2 regions of the Streptomyces sp. NPDC001401 genome follow, and region 2 is predicted to be linked to the other one. Evidence: riboswitches for the same ligand, from Rfam matches in the RefSeq annotation. Region 2 holds a riboswitch; the other holds the start of a gene.

Region 1 (3,401 bases), on a different contig from region 2:
AGGGGCGTGTTCAGTACGGACATGCGTCTACGGCTCCTCAGCCGGCGTTCTGGGCGGTGTACTCGTCGGCGGAGAGCAGGTCGGCCGGCTCCTCCGTGACGCGGACCCTGAAGAGCCAACCGCCCTCGAAGGGGGCCGAGTTGACCAGCGACGGGTCGTTCACCACGTCCTCGTTGATCTCGGTGACCTCACCGGTGACCGGGGAGTACAGGTCGCTGACCGACTTGGTCGACTCCAGCTCGCCGCAGGTCTCGCCCGCGGTCACGGCGGAGCCCACCTCGGGAAGCTGGGCGTAGACGACATCGCCGAGCGCGTTGGCCGCGAACTCCGTGATGCCGACCGTCGAGACGCCGTCCTCGGCGGCCGACAGCCACTCGTGCTCCTTGCTGTAACGCAGCTGCTGGGGGTTGCTCATGGCCTGAATTCTCCTGTACGCGGGGGAGTGCTGATGAATGGGGGACTGCTGAAAACGCGTGTGAGCAGGGAAAATGTGCGCGGGGTCACGTCCGAGGACGGAGCCGGCCCTCGCCCAGTGTCGGTCAGTGTCTACTTCTTGCGCTTGTAGAACGGCAGCGCCACGACCTCGTACGGCTCGTGACTGCCCCGGATGTCCACACCGACACCCTCGCTGCCGGGCGCCGCGTGCGCCGCGTCGACGTACGCCATCGCGACCGGCTTGCCCAGCGTCGGGGAGGGGGCGCCGGAGGTGACCTCGCCGATCACCTCGCCGCCCGCGACGACCGGGTACCCGGCGCGCGGGACCCGGCGGCCCTGAGCGACCAGGCCGACGAGGACTCGCGGCGGGTTCTCGGAAGCCCTGGCGGCCGCCTCCCGGAGCGCCTCGCGCCCCACGAAGTCGCCCTCCTTCTCGAACTTCACCACCCGCCCGAGCCCGGCGTCGAACGGCGTGAGCGAGGTGGACAGTTCATGCCCGTACAGCGGCATGCCCGCCTCCAGGCGCAGCGTGTCCCGGCAGGACAGCCCGCAGGGCACCAGCCCGACGGGCGCCCCCGCATCGGTCAGCGCCTGCCACAGCTTCTCGGCGTCACCGGGGGCGACGAACAGCTCGAAGCCGTCCTCGCCGGTGTAGCCGGTGCGCGCGATGAGGGCGGGGACGCCGGCGACGGTGCCGGGCAGGCCGGCGTAGTACTTCAGGCCGTCGAGGTCGGCGTCGGTGAGCGACTTGAGGATGCCGGGGGACTCGGGGCCCTGCACGGCGATCAGCGCGTAGTTGTCCCGGTCGTCGCGCACCTCGGCGTCGAAGCCGGCCGAACGCTCCACCAAAGCGTCCAGCACCACCTGGGCGTTGGAGGCATTGGCAACCACCATGTATTCGGTCTCGGCGAGCCGGTAGACGATCAGGTCGTCGAGGATGCCGCCGTCGGCCCGGCAGATCATGGTGTAGCGGGCGCGGCCGACGCCGACGGAGGCGATGTTGCCCACGAGGGCGAAGTTCAGCAGGGCGGCCGATTCCGGCCCGGTCACCGTGATCTCGCCCATGTGCGAGAGATCGAAGAGACCGGCCCTCGTACGTACGGCGATGTGCTCGTCGCGCTCGGAGCCGTAGCGCAGGGGCATGTCCCAGCCGGCGAAGTCGGTCATCGTCGCGCCGAGCGAGCGATGCAGGGCATCGAGCGCGGTGTGACGGGGTGCGGTGCTGCTCATCGGACGGTCGTCTCCCAAGGCATGACGGGCGAGGTCGTTCCTCCCCATCTGTCATCGGAACCTGAGAGGTTCGCCATGACCACGAGTGTGGCTTCTGGCTTGCACCTTGGGTGGAGCCGCTGACGCAGCGGCCCGCTTTTCAGATGTGCCTCGCCCGCGCGGTAACGGGGCCTGAGAGATTCAAGGGAGGGACTTGCTCCTTCGGCGCCCCAGCGACACACACGTACTGCTGGGGACTCTCCCGCGCGGATTCGAACGGCCGGTATGCAGTTGGCGCGCACATCATTGCACGCCTCGTCCGCATCCGGCAGGGCCGCTCCGGCACCTCCTTTTCGACCCCTCCCTTTGTAACCGGGCTGTGGCCGGAACCGAACGGAACCGCGAGAGATCGTGCATTACCTTCTCTTTACATTCGATGGGGAGAACCTTTCCTGACCCCGCAGGGAGGACGATCACGGTGAACAGGACCACGGCATACGCCACGATCTCGGCCGTAGCGCTGCCCAAGCAGCCCGCGGCCCCGGCCGGGGAGGCGTGCGGCGCCCTCCCGGCACCCGTGGTCCGCGACCTGCGCGACCGCTCGGGGCACAGCCCGCACGCCCTGCTCTTCGGCCCCCGTGACCTCGTGGTGATCACCGGCCTGCCCGGCAGCGGCAAGTCCACGCTGATGGAGCGCGCGGTCCGCGGCATCCGCATCGACTCCCAGGACGCCCGAGACCGCTGGGACGCCCGCGCGTCCCGCTTCCTGCCGTACGCGGTCTACCGGCCGCTGGTCCGCCTCGCCCACTACGCGGGACTGCGCCGCGCCCTGCGCAGCGGCGAGGGCGTCGTCGTGCACGACTGCGGTACGCAGGCCTGGGTGCGCGGCTGGCTGGCCCGCGAGGCCCGTCGCCGCGGCGGCACCCTGCATCTGCTGCTGCTCGACGTCACGCCCGGCACGGCCCTGGAGGGCCAGCGCGAGCGCGGCCGGGGCGTCTCGCGCTACGCCTTCCTGCGTCATCGCACGGCGGCGGCCCGTCTGATCCGCGCGGTGGAGCGGGGCGACCTGCCCGAGGGCGTCGGCTCGGCGGTGCTGCTGGACCGGGACGCGGCGGACGTCCTGCGCAGGATCGGCTTCACGGGCTGACGCTCTGCGCGTCTTCACCCGATAGCCTTTTGGCCACATCAGTGGTTCACAGCAGGCGGTCGGACAGATGGACTTCCCAGCGGATCTCCCCGCGGACTTTCCCATGCAGGCGCACCCCCATCCGCACGGCGGATGGCCCGGCAACGAGCTGGAGGAGGTGCTGTCGGCCTCCCTCGGCATGCCCTCGGCGGGCGGCCGGATCATCGAGGTGCTCGGCCGCAGCTTCGTCTGGGTGCCGCTGCCGAGCGGCGGCGGCCCGCACAGCGGCCCCCTCGACCTGCCCACGCTGGAGATCGAGGGCCAGGCATACGTTCCGGTCTTCAGCTCCGAGGAGCAGTTCCGGCAGGTCGTCGGCTCCCACATGTCGTTCACGGTCGCCCCGGCCGTCGAGTTCGCCCGCGGACTGCCCCCGCAGGTCGGCCTCGCCGTGAACCCGGACGGTGTGGTCGGTGTCCCGCTCCCGCCGTCCGCCGTCGCCGAACTCTGCCGCGTGGGCCGCACCCCGCTGGACGGCCCCGCCTCCGGCGGCCGGGTCAAGCTCTTCGAACCGGACTGGCAGGACGACCCGATCGACTTCCTCGCCGCGGCCTCCGCCGAGTTCGCGGAAACC
Region 2 (3,401 bases):
GCGCTGGCGCACGACGACCGGCCCGTGGTGGCCGAGCGGGAGGCCAAGTCGGTGTCGGTCGAGGACACGTACGACGTGGACATTCATGACCGGGTGAGAGTGGGCCTGGAAGTGCAGCGGCTGGCCGACCGGTGTGTACGGCGGCTGCGGGGTGCGGGGCTGTCGGGGCGGACCATCGTGCTGAAGGTGCGGCGCTACGACTTCTCGACGCTGACTCGATCCGAGACGCTGCGGGGGCCCACGGACGATCCGGCGGTGGTGCGGGAGGCTGCCGCCCGGCTGCTGGATTCGGTGGACACGACGGGGGGTGTGCGGCTGCTGGGGGTCGGGGTGAGCGGGCTGGCCGACTACACGCAGGAGGATCTGTTCGCGCAGGCTGCGGGGGAAGGGGCGGAACATTCGGCGGACGAGGCGGACGAGGAGCCCGTCGAGGAGCAGCAGGTCGTGATCGAGCGGCGGTGGCCCGCGGGGCACGATGTGCGGCATGCCGAGTTCGGGCACGGGTGGGTGCAGGGGAGTGGGCTCGGGCGGGTGACCGTGCGGTTCGAGACGCCGGGGTCGGAGCCGGGGCGGGTGCGGACGTTTCGGACTGACGATCCTCAGCTCGAGCCGGCGGATCCGTTGCCGTTGGTGGAGGGCAGACCCGAGGTTTCCGTGGACGGGATCGGTGCCTGACCGGGGACGGCGCCGATCCGCACGGGGGCTGGGTGCGGTGTGATGGGTGGGCTAGGCGTCCGCGTCCTCCGTTCCCGCGAGCTTGCCGAAGTCGCGATCCGGGAAGGGGGGAGGGGCGGCGATGTCGAGGCCGTAGTGGTGGTAGAGCTGGAGCTCCTGTTCGGGGGAGAGGTGGCGGCCGACGCCGAAGTCGGGGGCGTCCTTGATGAGGGACCGGTCGAAGGGGACGTGGAGGGTGCCCTCGATCAGTTCGCTGGGCTCCAGGGGGACGAAGGCGTCCCGGGAGAACAGGCCGGTGCGTATGGCCGCCCACTCGGGCACGCCGGTCGCGTCGTCGAGGTAGACCTCGTCGATGGTGCCGAGCTTGGTGCCGTTGCGGTCGAACGCCTTGCGGCCGATCAGGTTGCGCGGATCGATGTCGGTCAGCACGGGCCCTCCACTTGGTCGCAACTCATCCGTAAGCACTACAAAAGAGCACATTGGAGATGGCGGCCACTCGAAGGATCGGATGTTGCGCTCGCTGGTAGGCTGACAGCGGCTGCTGACCCCGTGCGGGAGAGTCCTCCAGACATCATCGGAGGCGCCGAAGGAGCAAATCCTCCCCGGAATCTCTCAGGCCCACGTACCGCGCGGACGAGGTCACTCTGGAAAGCAGGGCGGGTGTCGACGGCTTCCGCTCTCACCGACGGTGAAAGCCGGGCACCCTCGGGTGACCCGGTGAAGCTCTCAGGTTGAGATGACAGAGGGGGAGGCCGTCCGGGCACCCGCGCCGTGGTGCCCCTCGAAGGTCGTGTCAGACCAGGAGGCCTCCGCAATGACCGCCCATCGCATTCCGCTCTCCGAGCTCGAACAGGGAATCCCGTTCGAGCAGCGCCATATCGGGCCTGATCACGAGGCGCGGGCCAAGATGCTCGCCCATGTCGGATACGGCTCGCTGGACGAGCTCACCGCCGCTGCGGTGCCGGATGTGATCAAGAACGCAGCTGCGCTGGAGCTTCCGGGCGCGCGCACGGAGGCCGAGGTGCTGGCCGAGCTGCGGTCGCTCGCCGACCGCAACCAGGTGCTCGATTCCATGATCGGGCTCGGGTACTACGGGACCTTCACTCCGCCCGTCATCCTCCGCAATGTGATGGAGAATCCCGCCTGGTACACGGCCTACACGCCGTACCAGCCCGAGATCTCGCAGGGGCGGCTCGAGGCCCTGCTCAATTTCCAGACCATGGTCGCCGACCTGACCGGGCTGCCCACCTCGGGTGCCTCGCTGCTCGACGAGGGCACCGCCGCCGCCGAGGCGATGGCGCTGTCCCGGCGCATGGGCAAGAACAAGAAGGGCCTGTTCCTGGTCGACGCGGACGTGCTGCCGCAGACCATCGCCGTGATAGAGACCCGTGCCGAGCCGACGGGTGTGGAGGTCGTGGTCGCCGACCTGAGCGACGGCATTCCGGCCGACGTCGCCGGGCGTGAGATCAACGGCGTGCTCGTCCAGTACCCCGGCGCCTCCGGTGTCGTACGCGACCTCAAGCCGGTCATCGACCAGGCGCACGAGCTCGGTGCGCTCGTCACCGTCGCCGCCGACCTTCTCGCGCTGACGCTGCTGAAGTCGCCGGGGGAGCTCGGTGCGGACATCGCGGTCGGGACCACCCAGCGGTTCGGTGTGCCCATGGGCTTCGGCGGACCGCACGCGGGCTACATGGCCGTACAGGAGAAGTTCGCGCGCAGCCTGCCCGGGCGGCTCGTGGGTGTGTCCGTGGATGCGGACGGGCACAAGGCGTACCGGCTCGCCCTGCAGACGCGCGAGCAGCACATCCGGCGGGAGAAGGCCACCAGCAATATCTGCACCGCGCAGGTGCTGCTTGCCGTCATGGCCGGGATGTACGCGGTGTACCACGGGCCGGAGGGCTTGAAGGGCATCGCGCAGCGCACCCACCGGTATGCCACCGTCCTTGCCGCGGGGCTCGAGGCCGGTGGTGTCGAGGTCGTGCACGGCTCCTACTTCGACACGGTCACCGTGCGGGTGCCGGGCCGCGCCGCCGAGGTGGTGGCCGCCGCGCGTGAGAACGGCGTCAACCTTCACCTCGTCGACGCCGACCATGTGTCGATCGCCTGCGACGAGACCACCGCGCGGGCCCAACTGGGCGCCGTGTGGACCGCGTTCGGGGTCGAGGGCGACATCGAGGCGCTGGACGCGGCGACCGAGGACTCCCTTCCCGCCGGTCTGCTGCGCTCCGACGACTACCTGACCCACCCGGTCTTCCGGCAGCACCGCTCCGAGACGGCGATGCTGCGCTACCTGCGCAGGCTCGCCGACCGCGACTACGCGCTCGACCGGGGCATGATCCCGCTGGGCTCCTGCACCATGAAGCTCAACGCGACCACGGAGATGGAGCCGGTCACCTGGCCCGAGTTCGGGCAGCTGCACCCCTTCGCGCCCGCCGAGCAGGCGCAGGGCTATCTGACGCTCATCCGTGAGCTGGAGGAGCGGCTCGCCGAGGTCACCGGGTACGACAAGGTGTCCCTGCAGCCCAACGCCGGATCGCAGGGGGAGCTGGCCGGGCTGCTCGCCGTACGCGGATATCACCGGGCGAACGGGGACGAGCAGCGGACCGTGTGTCTGATTCCGTCGTCCGCGCACGGTACGAACGCCGCGAGCGCCGTGATGGCCGGGATGAAGGTCGTCGTCGTGAAGACCGCCGAGGACGGCGAGATCGACGTCGAGGACCTGCGGG

The links. Region 2 has a riboswitch for glycine ahead of gcvP (aminomethyl-transferring glycine dehydrogenase). Riboswitches for the same ligand answer to the same signal wherever they lie in the genome.
Region 1: it holds a riboswitch for glycine, as region 2 does, so the genes downstream of both, gcvT (glycine cleavage system aminomethyltransferase GcvT) here and gcvP (aminomethyl-transferring glycine dehydrogenase) in region 2, are expected to answer to the same signal.

Annotation. Positions count from the first base shown of each region.
Region 1 covers NZ_JBIAWI010000008.1:79,403-82,803, forward strand. Annotated here, with positions in the region: gene glyA (serine hydroxymethyltransferase) at 1-23, opposite strand, end outside; gene gcvH (glycine cleavage system protein GcvH) at 38-415, opposite strand; gene gcvT (glycine cleavage system aminomethyltransferase GcvT) at 547-1,665, opposite strand; glycine riboswitch at 1,815-1,919, opposite strand; gene ACFY10_RS25940 (AAA family ATPase) at 2,117-2,791, shown strand; gene ACFY10_RS25945 (enhanced serine sensitivity protein SseB) at 2,859-3,401, shown strand, end outside.
Region 2 covers NZ_JBIAWI010000021.1:189,851-193,251, reverse strand. Annotated here, with positions in the region: gene ACFY10_RS46015 (DNA polymerase IV) at 1-675, shown strand, start outside; gene ACFY10_RS46010 (PRC-barrel domain-containing protein) at 727-1,104, opposite strand; glycine riboswitch at 1,218-1,313, shown strand; gene gcvP (aminomethyl-transferring glycine dehydrogenase) at 1,490-3,401, shown strand, end outside.